Methylotuvimicrobium sp. KM2: one gene and its partner. The protein of the gene in region 1 interacts with the protein of each later gene in a pairwise test. Links are inferred from orthologs where the notes say so. Each region holds a gene or a part of one and is shown on either strand. Other genes may lie near its edges. The genes, in order: WJM45_RS16230 and WJM45_RS15430.

The links.
Region 2: the proteins of WJM45_RS16230 (region 1) and WJM45_RS15430 interact in binary tests that used the Escherichia coli proteins (3 or more experiments, as listed by UniProt). The link is inferred for Methylotuvimicrobium sp. KM2 from one-to-one orthologs.

What each region holds. Positions count from the first base shown.
Region 1 is NZ_CP150634.1:3,863,487-3,872,355, forward strand. The notes cover bases 5,958-8,844. They hold WJM45_RS16230 (protein phosphatase CheZ), read right to left. Parts: upstream 7,821-8,844; coding sequence 7,095-7,820; downstream 5,958-7,094. Other genes in these bases: WJM45_RS16225 (chemotaxis protein CheA), read right to left, coding at 5,958-7,084; cheY (chemotaxis response regulator CheY), read right to left, coding at 7,836-8,222. In the rest of the region: WJM45_RS16200 (chemotaxis protein CheW), read right to left, coding at 146-886; WJM45_RS16205 (ParA family protein), read right to left, coding at 886-1,689; flagellar motor protein MotD, read right to left, coding at 1,829-2,722; WJM45_RS16215 (flagellar motor protein), read right to left, coding at 2,737-3,489; WJM45_RS16220 (chemotaxis response regulator protein-glutamate methylesterase), read right to left, coding at 3,489-4,589; more of WJM45_RS16225, read right to left, coding at 4,823-5,957.
Region 2 is NZ_CP150634.1:3,666,738-3,675,608, reverse strand. Bases 4,236-7,124 are described here. They hold WJM45_RS15430 (chemotaxis protein CheA), read right to left. Parts: upstream 6,756-7,124; coding sequence 4,716-6,755; downstream 4,236-4,715. Other genes in these bases: WJM45_RS15425 (response regulator), read right to left, coding at 6,920-7,124; WJM45_RS15435 (chemotaxis protein CheW), read right to left, coding at 4,236-4,642. Outside these bases: WJM45_RS15455 (protein-glutamate O-methyltransferase), read right to left, coding at 1-689; WJM45_RS15450 (STAS domain-containing protein), read right to left, coding at 692-1,030; WJM45_RS15445 (chemotaxis protein CheW), read right to left, coding at 1,071-1,568; WJM45_RS15440 (methyl-accepting chemotaxis protein), read right to left, coding at 1,787-4,135; more of WJM45_RS15435, read right to left, coding at 4,190-4,235; more of WJM45_RS15425, read right to left, coding at 7,125-7,285; WJM45_RS15420 (GGDEF domain-containing protein), read right to left, coding at 7,626-8,639; sulfate adenylyltransferase subunit CysN, read right to left, coding at 8,658-8,871. UniProt on the Escherichia coli protein: Involved in the transmission of sensory signals from the chemoreceptors to the flagellar motors. CheA is autophosphorylated; it can transfer its phosphate group to either CheB or CheY.

The DNA of each region.
Region 1 (8,869 bases):
AAAAACTATAGTTACGCACAACGTACCATTTCACAAGTCTTCCGTAGAATCCAAGCCTAAAAAAGGTAAGCGATTCGCCCCTGGACGCTGGAGCGTCCAGGGCTGCGTTCCCACGCTGGAGCGTGGGAACGATAACCTTTATCCTTTAACCTTTCTTCTTTCCCCTTTCATCTTTCATCTTTCTTCGCGGCGTCAACTGCTCGACATCGATCACGGCGGTCAATTCCTCGATTACTGTTCCAATCAACCATGGCCGCTGCTTACGATGGGTTCGCCAACGAACTTGCTCGGGGCGCACTTTGCCGATCGACAGAAGTTCATCGCAAGCCAAGCCCCAATTGCCATCCTGGGTAATTAACATACTTTTAAAAGGCTGCTCGATTAAGTTTCGTTTATTCGCATAGCCTTTTCCTAAAATCAATTGCCCGGAATCGAGAATACCGATTTTTCGTTCCTGGTCTTCCAGCAAACCGATAAACCACGAGGGTTGCCCAGGAATTTTAGTAATCGTCTTATCGAATTTAATGGCTCTGGATAACTCAACCAAAGGCGTTGCCAGTATGAGCTGGCCTATTCTAAAAAATAAGGCTTGGAATTCATACTGCGCCCAAGACGGCATAACCGCAAGCGGCATGGTAGGCTTTGGAACCAATTGCAGTTCAACCAAGGCCGACGTCTTGGCAATGGTCTCGCTTTTTTTCTTTATTTTTGATTCGACATGTGCTGTCGGTTCGGGCGCTTTTGCCTTAGGTGCCGATGGCATAGTCACCTCGGCTTCCTCAGTCGGCATTTCCTCCAACAGGGTCTTTAAATAGCTGTCGAGAGCCAATTCCTGGTGAATAACCTGTTGCTCGATATCCAATTTGTTATCGCTAAGACCCTTCATTAAACTGCCGCCGTTTCTTTGACAGTTTGATTATCATGCAATAACAAGCGATCCAGCAAGGCCGAGTAGGCCTCCACGGCTTTCGATTCCGGCCAATAAATCGATAGCGGAATCCCTTGCGTGCTGGCATCCCTGATTTTTGTATCGATCGGTATGATCGAATTCCAAAGATAATCCGGATATTGCTGTCTCAACACCCCAAGGCTTTCTTGAGCGGCGCGCGTTCGTTTATCGAACATCGTCGGTACAATCGTGTATCGAGGCGCATGCGTACGTGATTTATAAACCATATTGAGCGTATGCATCATGCGCTCAAGCCCCTTGACAGCTAAAAATTCGGCTAACACCGGCATAATTAATTGCTGACATGCCGCCAGTGCATTAATCATCAAAACGCCGAGCATTGGCGGGCTATCGATGATGACGTAATCGTAACGACCGGATACCTTGGCTAAGGCATTATTGACTACCAATCCCATACCGCCCATCGATGCGACTTGTCGGTCCAACGTTGCAATCGCGGTCGCGGCCGGCAACACAAACAAACCGTCGAATTTAGTTTCTACAATATAAGGTTCGGGCCCCGCGTTTTTCTTTTTCAAACTGGCATCATGAAAAAGATTGTATACGCTAGCCTTGACTTCATCGGGATTCATTTTGAAATAACTCGTCAATGCGCCGTGCGGGTCTAGATCGACCAATAATGTACGAAATCCCCAGGAAGACAATAAACCGCCGAGCGTAACGACGGTCGTCGTTTTGCCTACACCGCCTTTCTGATTGGATACCGTCCAGACCTTCATAAAATGCCTTTCAACTTAAATTCATTAGCTAAACCGCAAAAAATCGGTTCTCGAAGATTTTCCTGTTCCCACAGTCCTCCGAAGGAACTCATAACTTGACCGCCAGAGCAAGTAGGAACAAAGAAGGATATACCCACCACTATGGGGAGCCTTGAGTATTATTCATTTCAGCTTCGGTAACCGGCGATATATTCAGTAACTTCGCTCTTTCTTCGTCATCCGCGCCGTAACGAGCAAAAGCATGCGACATCAACACCACCACAACCCTTCTATTTTGAAATCGACCTGCCTCGCTACTGTTATCGGCTATCGGATGAAATTCTCCATAGCCGACCGCCGACAATCGTGACGGCGCTATCTCTTCGTTGACGAACTCCCTTACTACGCTAGTCGCTCGCGCCGAAGACAACTCCCAATTGGATGGGAATTTAACAGTACTAATCGGGACCGTATCGGTATGCCCCTCGACATGAATGACATTCGGCATGCGTCTGACAATTTCCGAAACTTTTTTCAAAATCGGTAAAGCTTTTGGCGATAACTCAGCCTCGCCGCTCGCAAATAACAGTTCGCTATTCATTTCTAGCTCGATCCAAAAGTCATGTTTTTTAACCGCCACCAAATCCTTTTCGATAAATGGCGCCAAGACTTCCGACATTTGTTCGGATGCTTCAATCAAATTGCGACGCTCACGGAGGATTTCCTCACTAAGCTCATGCTTTTTTTCAACCTCTTCCAAAGTCGGATGGGGTAGCTCGATCGGTTGAACTGTCATCGGCTCTTCACCGATTTGGATCGGCTGCACCACGGTAAAAGGGGGGGCTGCTTTATCGGAAATCGCCGATTCCGATTGCCTTTTCGAAAAGGCCTCGCCCAATGAGTCGGACAGTGTTTTATATTTTCCCTCGTTGACCGACGAGATTGAATACATCACGACAAAAAACGCAAATAATAAGGTAATAAAATCAGCATAGGAAATCAGCCATCGCTCATGATTTTCAGGTTCGGCCAATTCTTTTTTTTTTCGCCGCATCACGCCCCTCCGAGCTAATCCCGGTTTTCGATTAAAAAACCGGATAATTTCAATTCGATATTTTTTGGATTTTCTCCCTCGGCAATCCCTACGATGCCCTCGACCAACAATTCCTTAGCCTGTGACATTATCAATATTTGCATCTTCAATTTGTTTGCAACCGGCAAAAAAATCAGATTGGCAAAGCCAACACCATAGATCGTCGCAACAAATGCCGTTGCAATACCGGATCCCAGTAAACCAGGCTCGGCCAGATTTTTCATGACATGAATGAGACCGATCACGGCGCCGAGAATACCGATTGTCGGCGAGTAGCCGCCCATGGCTTCGAATACTCTGGCCGCCTGTAAATCACTAAATTCCCGAGTACTAATCTCTAATTCCAAACAATCCCGAATCACTTCCGGTTCGCTACCGTCGACTAATAGCTGTAAACCCTTGATTGCGAAAGGATCGATTTCGGTATCGAGAACCGACTCCAGACCCAACAGACCTTCTTTTCTGGCCAACGCGCTCCATTCGACCATTTTATTGACTTGTTGCTTAAATAATTGCTTTTGGGGCTTGAAGATCCATAAACTGAGATTGAGGCCTCGCAAGAATACTGTCGGTGGAAATTGCAACAATGTAGCGCCTATTGTACCGCCCAAAACGATCACTAAGGCCGGTCCGTTTAGCAGTGCCTCAGCATGTCCGCCGTCCATTATCGTTCCGCCGACGATCGCCACGAAACCCAAAACAACGCCAATGAGACTTAAGTAATCCATTATGTGATCCGACTTAATTGCCGTCCTATTTCATCGAGGCTGTAAACATTATCGGCTAAGCCTGCATCGATAACCGCTTTGGGCATACCGTATATCGTGCAACTTTCCTCGTTTTGCGCCCAAACTATCGAACCGACTTGTTTCAGTTTTCGAGCGCCTTCTTTACCATCCGACCCCATACCGGTTAAAACCACAGCCAACACTGCATCTTGAAAATGCCGAGCGACTGAAGCTAGTGTAATATCGGCACATGGACTGTAAATCTCTCCGGCTATTTTCGGCCTTAAAACAATCGACTTACGCACGCCGGAGCCTTTTAATTCCAATTGCATTCCTCCTGCCGCAACCAACGCCGTTCCCGGCTCCAAAATATCGCCATCGCGTGCTTCCCTAACCTTGATACGGCATAATTGATCCAACCGCTCGGCAAAACTAGCCGTGAAGTTTTGCGGCATATGTTGAACAATGATCACCGGCAACGGACATGACTGCGGGACTTGACTTAACACTTGCTGCACCGCAACAGGACCGCCGGTCGAGGCGGCAATCACCATAATGCGTAACGCGCCCAATTGTTTCGCTGTTTGCTGAATCCCTGGCTTAGCCGGTTTTTCAAGCGATTTTTCTGCCGGTTCGGTTTTATTCTTAGCCGGCGCTCCGCTGCTTCTTGTTTTGCTTTTTCCGGCTTGCAAGGCAACCATGCGTACTCTTCGCCGAAGCAAGCGTTTGGCCGTTTCTCGGTCGGCATCGATCTCATCCAGTCGCTTCGGTAAAAAATCCACCGCACCGGCATGCAAAGCATCCAATGTCGCTTGCGCGCCTACCTGAGTCATTGCCGAAAACATCAAAATAGGGGTCGGCGTTTCCGCCATGATGCGTTTAACCGCAGTAATGCCGTCCATCAACGGCATTTCAATATCCATCGTTATGACATCGGGCGATAAGGCAGCCGTCAGCCTGATCGCTTGTAAGCCGTTATTGGCAATACCCACCACTTCAAATTCGGCGAGTCCTTCGCCATCTTTCGACTCCTCAAGGATTTCTTTGATTCTTTTACAAATAAACCCGGAGTCGTCGACTATCAGTACCTTAACGGCCATGAGAACTTATAATTAATCCTATTTGAGCCAAAAATGTCTAATATTGAAAAGGTACAGATTTGTTTGGCGATCGATCCCCTTCCAACAGTTGAAGAAATTATTTCATGCACGTTCCTATACGCCAACTGATTTACTTATCGGATAGAGTTTCGATGATTTAGAGCTGGATTCCCCGACAGAGACATACCTCGAATCTGACATAATTAAACGACTATTCGCAAAGATAAGAAGTATTAGCTTGCATATCGCTTCATTAAACCGGGCACGTCGAGAATCAGTGCAATGCGCCCGTCGCCGGTGATTGTCGCCCCCGAAAGTCCGTCCAAACCTTGCAATTTCGCACCCAAAGCTTTAATAACAACTTCTTCCTGACCAATTAATTGATCCACGACAAAACCGACTTGACGCCCACCGGCATTGACCACAACGACATGTGCAGAAGCTTGTTTATTTAGTACATAATTCGGGTCCTGCACGAGCCATTCGCCGAGATAAAATAGCGGTAGGGCTTTGTTTCGAACCATGACGACCTGCTGTCCATCCACGACATTAGTCACACGAAGATCCAGATCGAGAATTTCCATCACGCTACCCAACGGTAATGCGAAAGCTTGATCGGCTAGCTTAACCATCAATGTCGGCATGATCGCAAGCGTCAAAGGTACCTTGATAGTAATCGTAGTACCGACGCCTTCCTTTGAATCAACCTCGACCGCACCGTTCATTTGAGAAATGCGGGTCTTTACAACATCCATACCGACGCCCCGCCCCGAAACATCGGAAATCTCGGTTTTGGTCGAAAATCCGGGCATAAAAATTAAATTAAAACATTCGCGTTGATCCAGTCGAGCGGCAGTATCGGCATCCATTAAACCCTTTTCGACGACCTTGGCCCGCAAAGCATTGGCATTCATGCCCTTACCATCATCCTTTATCGATAACTCGATATGATCGCCTTGCTGCGAAGCGGTCAACACGACGACGCCTTCGGTCGGCTTACCCGCCGCTGCCCGCTCTTCCGGGCTTTCGATACCATGATCGACCGAATTTCTCACTAAATGCACCAATGGATCGGCCAAAGCTTCGACTAAGTTCTTGTCGAGATCGGTTTCTTCTCCAACCAATTCCAGTCTAATTTGTTTATTGAGACTACGCGCCAAATCCCGAACAACACGCGGAAATCGACCGAATACTTTTTTAATCGGCTGCATTCGAGTTTTCATGACCGCTAATTGTAGATCGGCTGTTACAACATCGAGATTGGCAATTGCCTTGGCCATCTGATCATCGCTCTCGGATGCAGATCTAAGCGTCTGAAAGCGATTTCGTACCAAAACCAATTCGCCGACCATGTTCATGATATCGTCGAGCACCTGAGTATCGACCCGAACGGTGGGCTCAATTTGCGGTGCGGCTGGATGAGCAGCTTTTGATGAGGCGGTTTTTTGCTCTTTAGCGCCATGCTGCTCTATCGAATAAGTAGCAGACGACGGTTTGTCTTTGTTGTCGGGAACGGATTCGGCGACAGGTTTCTTTTCCGACGCCTTAGGCGCTTGATCGCCGGTTTCGGCAACCGCTGAAGGATTGAACTTCCCTTTACCATGCAATTGATCGAGCAAATTTTCGAATTCGTCCTCGGTAATCTCATCGGAATCCGAAACCGCCTGCACCGATTTTTCGGCGGGTATCGATACCGTTTCAGCACTTTCCGATTCGGCTCCTGCATTCGATGCGGTTTCGCTTCGACCGGATTTGGGCGATGTCGGCGAACCACCTTTGCCATGCAATGCATCGAGTAGTTGCTCGAATTCATCTTCGGTAATTTCATCGGCTGCCGAAGCCGGTTGCGATTCACTTTGCGTTATTTTAGGGGCGGTCGGCGAAGCTCCTTTACCATGCAAAGTATCGAGCAATTGCTCGAACTCTTCCTCGGTGATTTCATCGGAGCCCGAACTATCATCAATGCTAGCAGATTCCTCGTCGGCCATATTCAGCATCGATTCGAATTCTTTCTCGACAATATCGATTTCATCGACGGAGGCAATCGGCGATGGCTCTTGCTCTTCCTCTCCCCTTTGCTCGGGTGTTTCCGCTTCGAATGCTTTACCGGGGGACGTAAAAGCCTGAAGTTTGTTTAGCAATGCCGGCGATGCTGATTCAGGTTCTTGTCCGGCACGGATCTGACCGAACATTTCGTTAACAATATCGAGCACCTGAAGCACGACATCCATTAATTTAGGATCGACTTCCCTATCGCCTTGTCGAAGCACATTAAAGACATCTTCAGCTTTATGGCAAATTTCAACCAGGGGGTCTATCGCTAAAAATCCGGCACCGCCTTTGACGGTATGAAAACCTCTAAATATGGCATTGAGTAAATCGTAATCATTGGGCATCTGCTCGAGTTGAACCAACTGCTCGCCCAATAATTCAATTATTTCACCGGATTCGACTAGAAAATCCTGTAAAATTTCGTCGTCCAGATCAATCGCCATAATTCAATCCTCAAAAACCCAAGCTGGATAGCAAATCGTCAACATCGTCTTGGCTAGTCGCCACCTCGTCTTTTTTATCGTCAACACCGGGCACGACCGGGCCCGGCAATTCGACGCTCGACATAGCCGCCTCTCTCGAAGTCGCCTTAACGCTTGATAAACGGATTAAGTCGACCATGCCGTTTTCCAAGTCTTCGACCATTGCTATCACGCGCCGGATGATTTGTCCGGTAATGTCTTGAAAACCTTGAGCCATTAAAATATCGTTGAGCCCGTTTTGCATAATTTCCAGCGATTTAACCGACTCATTAAAATACTCAGTGATTTCCTGACTCATGTCTTTGAACTCTTCGAAAGGCATTTTTCGAATCAAGAAACGTTCCCAGTTTTCGGCGAGTCTGGTGGCTTGTTCGTTGAGCATTCGCGCAACCGGAACGATATCCTCGACAACGGTCAAGGTTTGATCGGCAGCTTGTTCTGTCATCGTAATGACATAACGCAATCGTTCCTTCGCATCCGGAATTTCCTGCGCGGCAATCTCGGTGATTTTTGAATCCACGGAAAAATGTACCATGGCGTCGTGCAATTGCCGGGTTAATCGACCCACTTCAATAAACAACTGGCTTTCGCGGATTCCGGCTATTTCATCGAGAATTCTGTCGGCCGTTTGCTCGTCTCCTTCTTCTAATGCCTTAAGCAGGTCTTTAACCTGATTGAGGCGATCTTTATCGGTCATTAAATCCCCTCAGACTTAGCTGTCTATGCGTTCAAAGATTTTTTCGATTTTTTCTTTGAGCGTCGCGGCGGTAAACGGCTTGATGATATATCCATTGACGCCGGCTTGAGCCGCCATAATAATTTGCTCTCGCTTAGCTTCGGCCGTTACCATTAAAACCGGCAACGTGGCAAGATCCGGGTCGGATCGAACGGCTTTAAGCAAATCCAATCCGGACATGCCAGGCATATTCCAGTCCGTCACTAGAAAGTCGATGCCTCCGGCTTTTAGTCTCGGCAGAGCGGTTTTACCGTCATCGGCTTCGGCCGTATTAGTAAAACCCAAGTCCCTAAGCAAGTTCTTTATAATACGTCTCATCGTCGAAAAATCATCCACAATGAGAATTTTCATATTTTTATCCAAGGATAGTCTCCAACCCACTCAACTTAATAAATAAAACCTTTTTAACGTTTGATGCTACGCATCGCATATCTTTTTCAATAGCATGGCCAATCCCCTTGACGCTCTTTCCCAAGCTCCAGCTTGGGAAACACACCCCGGAAACTCCCCCTTCGACAAGGCTCTCCTGAGCGCTGCCGAAGGGCTCAGGGCAAGCCTTCGACAAGGCTCTCCTGAGCGCAGCCGAAGGGCTCAGAGCAAGAGCTTCCTGAGACCGACACAATCTCCGCACATTCTCAATCAACCCGGACTTGCTCGTTAAATCTTCGTTGATTGTAGGGAAGCTAGAGCGTCTCGGTCTTCATTCCCACGCTGGAGCGTGGGAACGATAAGGGGTGTGAATAATTACTCCTGAACAGATTATACCTCTCGCACTTGAAATTTCGGCATTGCCTAAGGAGCGCCGGGGTGTGCGGCCCCTCACCTAACGCTAGGTGAGGGGCCAGCATGGAGCTGCTGGCATAGAGCCTACTAGGATGTATTCACCCAGCACCTAAATTATCCAAGATAGTTAACCATAGCCAATGGACTATGGAATTTAGGTGCTGGGTTCACGGAGTCCTTTGACGGACACCCCGGCGCCGAATTTTGATCTGCGATGGGTATACCCA
Region 2 (8,871 bases), 200 kb from region 1 along the record:
AAAATAAAGTCGAAAGGAGTTTTAATCGGCCAATCCTGCATCAGATTCAGTTGTTTGAAGGTAATCATTTGCCGCAGCTCCGGTTTGACTTTGACTTTGTTGATTTGCGAGCCGGTGCCTTTTTTGAACCAACGTTTCAAACGTTCTTCGGGGATACCGTTGACGCGGTTCAATTCATATACGCCGTTGGCCGCGAAATCCAAAACTTGGGTGTCGATATCTGTTGCTAGAATCTTGACTGTCCAGCCGACAGGCAAATTTTCCAGCAGTGTCATGGCTATCGAATACGCTTCCTCGCCGGTCGAACAACCTGCCGACCAGGCCCTAACTTGCCGAGATGTTTGATTTTTTTCGATCAATTCCGGGATTACGGTTTTTTTCAAATAGTCGAAATGATGGTTTTCTCTGAAAAATGCGGTCAGATTAGTCGTGATTGAGTTGATGAAGTTCGTGAATTCCTGCGTCGAATCGTCCTCCAGTAGTCGGCAATATTCCTTGAAACTGTTTAGTCTCAGCGCTCTGATGCGCTTGGTAAGGCGTGAATAAAACATGTCGAACTTGTCGTCCGGAACTAAAATGCCGGAATGCTTGTTCGACAAAGCTCTTAAGCGATCGAAGTCCGCACGAGTGTATTCGAACTCTCGAAATTGTTGTAGTGAGGACGGCTCTTGTCGGGGCGTCACGCTCATTTTTAGAATAAACCGGATGCGGGGTGGTCGATTTCGAGCAGCTCGGCCAAGCCGAGTAAGCGAGCGCTATCGATGAATTTTTCCGATGGAAAGTCGAAAACGACGTGTTTCCCCGATTTGACGGCTTCCTGTTTTAACACGGTGAGTAATTGTAATGTTGCAGTATCGACAGTCGTAACCGCTGACGCATCGATTTCCAGTGTTTCACGGGATTCGAAGGCCTTGACTAAAGACTCATGCAGTTCGTTGATGTGACGGATGTTTAATACGGCGTCCAGCATTATCGGACCTTCGGTTTTCGTTGAATTCGCTGCATCGGTCATGGTTGTGTCATGGTTCATGGCTAGCTATTCCATGTGGAGGCGTTTTTAAACATATCGCTCATAACAAATGACCGATTTGATCGAGTTCATCCGGATTCAGGAGTTTATCGGCGTCGAGCAGCATGATCATGCCTTGCTTGGCGACATACATCCCTCGCATGTAACGGGTGTCGATGTTAGTGCCTAGGTCGGGCGCTTTTTTGATGTCGTCATGACGAATATCCAATACGTCGGACACAGCATCGGCGACGACACCCATGACCATTTGTCCGGAGGCCGTTGCGACATTAATGACGATGACGACGGTCGTCGGCGAATAGTCCACGGCGGCGATATCGAAGCGTTCGCGCAAGTCGAGAATCGGCACGATGGCGCCGCGAAGGTTTAGTGCGCCTTTGATATAGCCAGGCGTTTTGGGGATTTTGCGTATCGGTTCCCAGCCCCGGATTTCTTGGACTTTGAGTATTTCAACGCCATACATTTCGCCGGCCAGTTCAAAAGTCAAAAACTGTTCGGAGGCGGGGATGTTGTTCGCGATGGTTTGGTTGTTCGTCATAACTAGTTGATCCTTTTGATCCGTCATCTGTTTAACCTGAATTCGGCAGTTTAACCATGAAGCACATGAAGTTCATGAAGGATTCCAAGAACTTACCAAATCCTTCTCGCTAACCTTTTTGGTGAGCGAAAGTTCTATACAAACGCGTAATAAGCTATTGAATTAACTTCCTATTCTTCATGATCTTCATGGTGAAATGCTTTTTCTAGGTTTAAGGTTTAAAACTCCTCCCATTCATCGTCGTCTTGTATCGGTGTATTGAACGTGGGCGCCGGTTTTGCTCGTGTTGACTCTTGTTTCGAGGGCGCAGATGCTTTTGTTTTTCCGGTTGCGGGTTTCGGCTTATCCGTAATCGTTTCGAAAGTCTGTTCAGATTTGTTCATGTTGTGCCCCAGCTTGAAAAAACTCAATAAATTCGCCATCTGAGTGGCTTGGTCGGTCATCGACATGCTGGCGGCAGATGCCTGTTCGGCTAGTGCGGCATTTTGTTGTGTGATCTCGTCCATTTCGGAAACCGCTTGATTGACTTGCAGAATACCTTGCGATTGTTCCATGCTGGCGGCGGCGATTTCCGAAACGATATCGCCGACTTTTTTGACGCCTTGCACGATCTCTTGTAATGCGGAGCCGGTTTCATTGACAAACTCGGTGCCGGTTCTTACTTTTTGCACACTATTTTGAATCAGCTCTTTGCTTTCTTTTGCAGCGACGGCGCTTCTTTGCGCCAAGTTCCTCACTTCGGTGGCAACGACCGAAAAGCCGCGTCCTTGTTCGCCGGCTCTTGCCGCTTCGACCGAAGCGTTCAAGGCAAGTAGGTTGGTTTGAAAAGCGATTTCATCGATGACGCCGATGATTTCGGCGATTTTATTGCTGCTGTCGTTGATTTCAGCCATTGCCGAGACTGCTGAAGCGACTACGGTTCCTCCTTTTTCCGCGAGTTGCCGGGCATTTCCGGAAACCAGATTGGCTTGTTGCGCATTGTCGGCATTGTTTTTGACGGTGCCGGTTAGTTGTTCCATGCTCGATGCGGTTTCTTCGAGACTGGCGGCCTGGGTTTCTACCCGTTGGGATAGGTTGTTGTTGCCGCTTGCGATTTGTTGAGACGTGTTGCTGATGAAGTCGGCCGAGCTTCTGATTTGTTCGAATATTTCGCTGAGTTTATCAAGCGTTTCGTTGATATCGTTTTTGCATTGCGCATAGACGCCTTCATAATCGTTCGTGATGCGTTGCGTCAAATCGCCGGACGACATGCTTTGCATGACGCGTGCGACATCGCTAAACGCGCGTTCGATGACGTCGGTTAATTCATTGATACCCTCGCTCAAGGTTTCGAAGAAGCCTTCCTTGCCCTCCATGTTGACGCGACCGCTAAGTTCTCCTGACTTAACCTGTTGTACGATTTCGGCGATTTCATGCTGAATGCTGACTTCGTCGCTGCGGTCGATCCATTCGACGACCGTGCCGAGCCGTGTTTCGCCGGCGAATACCGGTGTCGCGATGACCACCATCGTGCGACCGCCAATCATCAATTCGGCTTTGTAGGTTTGCGTCAATTTTGCCAGCAAGCCGCGTTGATGGGCCGGGTTTTTATGAAAGCTATCGATATTCGTGCCGATCAATGTGTCGGCATTGAAGTCCGGCAAATCCCTTCGGAAGTCGTTTTCATTGCGTTTGAATAGGGATTTCGCGGCATGATTCATATAGATGATGTTGCAGTCCGCATCGGCCATCATGACATTGCCGGTCACTTGGTCCAACGCCTGCTTGAGTCTCTCGGTGACGGCTCCGGCTTCGAGTGTCGCGGACAAGTCGGCATTCAGTTTGACTTGCATCGATTGCAGTGCCCGATTGAGGTCTCCGATTTGATCCAAGCGGTCGATGTCGACCTTGTTACGGAAGTAACCGCTCGCGGCATTATGGCAAAATACGATCGACTGCTCGATTGAACCGAGCATCAAGCGGAAGGTATGAATGCCTAGTATCAAGCCCAACAATGCCGATAGCGAATAGCCGGCAAGGGCGATAATGTTGCCGTCGATCATGGCTTGATAACCGGCATGAAGTAACGGCAATATCAGCAACAAAAAGGCGAGGCCGGCTTTTTTAGACAACGCGCCTTGTTTGACTGTGGCCAGCTTGGCAGCAATTCCTGTCGGTCTGATGGTGGCTCGATCCGCGGCGATCTTTTGATAAAGCTCTTCGGCACGGTCGATTTGATCGCGAGAAGGTGCTTGGCGAACCGACAAATAGCCGGCAACCCGTTTATTTTCGTAATACGGCGTGACGTTGGCTTCAACCCAATAGTAATCGCCCGTTTTTGTGCGGTTCTTAATGATGCCTATCCACGGACGCCCGGCTTTGATCGTGTCCCATAAATCCTTGAATGCAGCGGGGGGCATGTCGGGATGACGAACGATGTTATGGTTCGAGCCGACGAGTTCGTCGCGGCTGAAGCCGCTGATTTCGACGAAGGCGTCGTTCGCATAGATGATGCGGCCTTTCAAGTCGGTTTTGGTGACCAGGATCGTGCCCTGCTTCATCATGATTTCACGATCGGTGACTGGCATGTTCATTTTCATTGTAAGGTTTCCCCGTAAACTGTGGCATTCAATCGAAGGCGGTTAATTTTCATCGTTATCCACGCCTTCTAATTTAAGTAATTTGTTGACATCCAGCAGCATCACCATGCGTTCGTTGAACGATGCGAGGCCGTTGATGAATTCGGTGCTGACTTTGGCGCCGAAATCGGGCGCGCTTTGAATTCTGGTCTTTTCAATGTCGATTACGTTTGAAACCGAATCGACGACCACGCCCATTACCCGGGGTTTACCGCCGATGAAGGCTTGCAGGACGACGACGACGGTCAACGGCGTATAGTGGGAATGGCCTAGGTTGAAACGTTCGCGCAAATCGATGATCGGCACGATCGCGCCGCGCAGATTGACGACGCCTTTTTCATAAGCGGGGACATTCGGAATTCTGGATACCGGTTCCCAACTGCGGATTTCTTGTACCCGCAAAATATCGACGCCGTATTCCTCGTCGCCGAGTGTAAAACTCAAATATTGCGCCATATCGGACGGCTTTTTGCTGTCCAGCTGTTGTTGGGATTGATCGTCTGTGTTTGCCATTTTGGTATTCGTTCGGTCAATGGTTCGATAAACGGACGAGTCCTGGAATATCCAGGATCAAGGCAACCGAGCCGTCGCCGAGAATGGTTGCACCCGATATGCCTTCGACTTGTCGGTAATTGGCTTCGAGCGACTTAACGACGACTTGTTGTTGCGTTAAAAGGTCGTCGACGAAAAGTCCGCAGCGGATACCTTGGCCTTCGACGACCACCAGCAAGCCTTCGGTTAGTTTGGTTGCTTTCGCATTCGGGACCGAAAAAATTTCATGCATGCGGACAATAGGCAAATATTCCTGGCGTAGCCGAAAGGTTTCGCCTTTGCCGGCCACGCGATTGATCATGCGCTCGGTGACATTGATCGATTCGATGATGGAGCCGAGCGGTATGATATAGGTTTCATCGCCGACCGCGACCGATTGACCGTCCAGGATCGCCAGCGTCAACGGTAAATAGATCGCCATGGTCGAGCCTTTGCCCAACTGCGAAACAATATCGATATTGCCGCCGAGCGATTGAATATTTCGCCTAACCACGTCCATGCCTACGCCGCGCCCGGATACATCGGTTAATTGTTCGGCGGTCGAAAACCCAGGCATGAAGATGAGTTCATAGGTCTGTTTGTCGCTCAACACGGCATCGTCCTGAATCAGTCCCTTTTCCAGTGCTTTGGCCCGCAATTTGTCTTTATCCAGTCCGCGGCCGTCGTCACTGACTTCGATGACGATATTACCCCCCCGGTGATAAGCTTCGAGTGTGACGGTTCCTGTTTCTTGTTTTCCTGCCGCAATGCGTTCATCAGGTGTTTCGATGCCGTGATCGAGGCTGTTTCGAACTAAGTGTACCAGAGGGTCGCTAATGAGTTCGACGACGGTTTTATCGACTTCGGTATGTTCGCCGATCAGTTGTAGTTCAATTTTTTTGCCCAGTTTCGAGCTCAAATCATGAACCAGCCGAGGAAAGCGGCTGAACACGAAACTAATCGGCAGCATTCTGATATTCATGACGCTTTCTTGCAGCTCGCGCGTATGCCGTTCGAGTTGTGCGAGGCCGTTTTTGAGTTGATCCAGTTTATTTAGGTCGAAATGTTCGCCGATTAAGCTCAGCATCGATTGGGTAATGACCAATTCGCCGACCATGTTAATCAGTGTATCGATTTTGGCGGTATCGACACGGATCGAGGCGGAGCTTTTGCCGGCGTTTGAGGGTTTGTCGGCGTTTATTTTTTCGTTTTGACCTGATTCGCTGACAATGGGAGGGTTAGTCGCCGAAGAAGGGGGCGTTGTTTCAATTGCAGCGGATTGAGGGGGGGCGTCGAATGCCGGCGAGGAAGCCTGTGTCGTTTGTTCGATGTTTTGCACGGCAAGGTCGCAATGCTCCTCGACCCAATCGAAAATATCGTCGATTTCCGAGCGAGGGATGTTGCCATGCACGGTTATTTGCCAGGAAAGATGGCATTCCTCGGGGTCGAGTTCGTAAAGCCCGGGTACGCCTTGTAGGTCTACGGTAATATCGATTTCCCCCAGTTCGGCCAATTCACGAAACATTCTGACCGGGTCGTTGCCGGTTTTAAGCAAATCGGCATGAGGGCTAAAGGCAATACGCCATCCTGCATTATCGTTGTTGATTACGATAGGTTGGGGTTGTTCGAGGGGCGATGCAGTTTTGTCGGCACCGTTTAATTCGGTGTCGAGAGCTTTTTTATGCTCCGTGACTTTTTCTTGATCTAAGGTTTTTTCGTCTTGAATCGCGGTTAGCATTTCACGGAGGCAATCGACCGACCCTAGCAACACATTGATAGCCGGTTGAGTAACTTTTCGGCGGCCGTCGCGCATTTCATCAAGCAGTGTTTCCATTGCATGCGTGAAGTCGGCTATCGCCGAAAACCCGAATGTTCCACTTCCGCCCTTGATGGAATGCGCGGCTCTGAAAATCGTATTGATGGTTTCGGCGTCGACATCGCCCATGTCTAGATTCAATAGGCCGGATTCCATGATATCGAGTCCTTCGAAGCTTTCTTCGAAGAAAATCTGGTGGAATTGCGCCATATCAATAGACATTGAGTGGTCCGTATCTGAAGGTTTTTGTTAAAAATGATGTTGATTGAAACGGATGCGACAGTAGCAAAAGAAAACGTCAATAGCTGATATATATTTGTTACGAATTTCGTCTCGTTAGCTATGGCCAAAGGCGTGTAGACGATTAATAGTCGAATCGAGGCAGCTTAACCAAGTACTTTTTGAATCGTTTTCAGTAATTGATCCGGATTGAATGGTTTGACGATCCAGCCGGTTGCTCCCGCTTCCTTGCCTTGTTGTTTTTTGTCGGCGCCCGATTCGGTCGTTAACATAAGCATAGGCACGAATTTGTAATCGGGCAAGGCTCTCAAGTCTTTGATCAAGGTGATGCCGTCTTTATTCGGCATGTTGACATCGGTTACGACACAGTCGAATTTTTTGCTTTTTGCCTTATTTAACGCATCCACGCCATCGACGGCTTCGACAACGTCGAAGCCGGCCCCTTTTAATGTAAACGAGACCATTTGTCTCATCGATGCGGAATCGTCGACTGCAAGAATACTCGCCATGATGTTCTCCTAAAGTGTAGTAGTCGGATTTGATTGGGCTAAGGAAAAATAGTGATCCCTAGTCTTTAATGAAGTAATAATATAACTTAAGAAATTGACTAATAATAACTAAAACGAGGTCGTTTATTTCATTATGATGTCTACAGGGCCTTGTTGGGCGTGAGGTGGGTAAGGCAGCGCTCGGGTTTTATACCTATTACCCATTCCTATTGGATAAAGTTTTTCGGCATTTTAGCGCTTTTTGTTTGGGAAGCGATTGCCATGTCATCGTTTTTTGGGGTTATTATCAAAAAATGCGATTCCTGTCTCTTTTTTGCAATGAGATTGATAAGGCGTTGAGTTATTAAAATAGCTCAATGTCTTCGTTTTCGCCGGCGTTTTTGATGAGCGTATCGGTGTTTTCGTAGATCACGGCCCTATTTCTTCCGTTTTCCTTGGCGTAATACAGTGCTTTGTCGGCGCGATCGAGTAGCGTTGTCGGCATACACATGCTATCGATATGGGTAATGCCGATGCTGACTGTAATGCGTCCTACCGTCGGAAAGTTATGGTTGGCGACCGTTTCGCGAAATCGGTTAAACGTGTGCTCGGCACCTGCCATATCGGTGAGGTTGAGAATGACGACGAATTCTTCGCCGCCGAAGCGAAATAAAAAGTCGTTATAGCGAAAACATTTTTCCATCAGCTGGCTGAAAATCAAGAGGACTTCGTCGCCGTATAAATGGCCGAAGTCATCGTTGACTCGCTTGAAGTGATCGATGTCGAGCAAGGCAATCCAGGAGCTTTTTTGATGGTTTGTATCGGTGACCGGGTATTTCAAATAATGTTCGCAAACTTGCAATAGACGGGTATCGAACGATTGGCGGTTAGGCAACTTGGTCAATACGTCGCGTTCCTTGCTGTCGTGCAATATTACTTGGTTTCTAAATATCGAAAGGAGTTGACGGAATAATTCTATCGTTTGCCGGTCGAAAAGGCCGTCTAAGGCAATCGCGCGATCGGGGCCTTTCGTTTCTTTGAGCGAGAGATAGACTTGGCGAAAGCGCCCGTTGGCATCGGACATTTTTGGGATGACGCGTGAGTCGTTGTCGAGGATGTTGATTAAGTCGTTATGATCGTTGCTTTCGTCACGAGTAAAATCCAATGGGAAGCGTCTCACCAATTGTTCGCAAGGTGCTACGGCTTCGCCGGTCTTTTTTCGGCTCCGGTTGTAAATCTCATAAGCCGCGGCTTTCTTCACCCCAGGTATTTCAAGCAGAATATCCAGGAACTGGTGTGTCAGCGCCTGATAATCGGGCTGCTCGGTTAGCGAAGCAGCCCAGGCAAATACTTGTTCTACGGATAGGTTGATAGTCATCAAGCGCTTATTATGGCATTAAAATATAACTTTTTCGGATTTTAATGCGGCATAGATGTCATCGATCGAGTCGGCCTCGCTATCGAATTCAATGTCGGCAGCTTCGTAATTCAAACCGACGCATAGAGCGATCAATCCGGCATTATTAATGAGTTGAGCGAATTCTTCCGGTTCGCTGAACAGCGTTTCGACGACCGTTGCGGCATGACCATTGTCGAATAGCTTTCTTTCC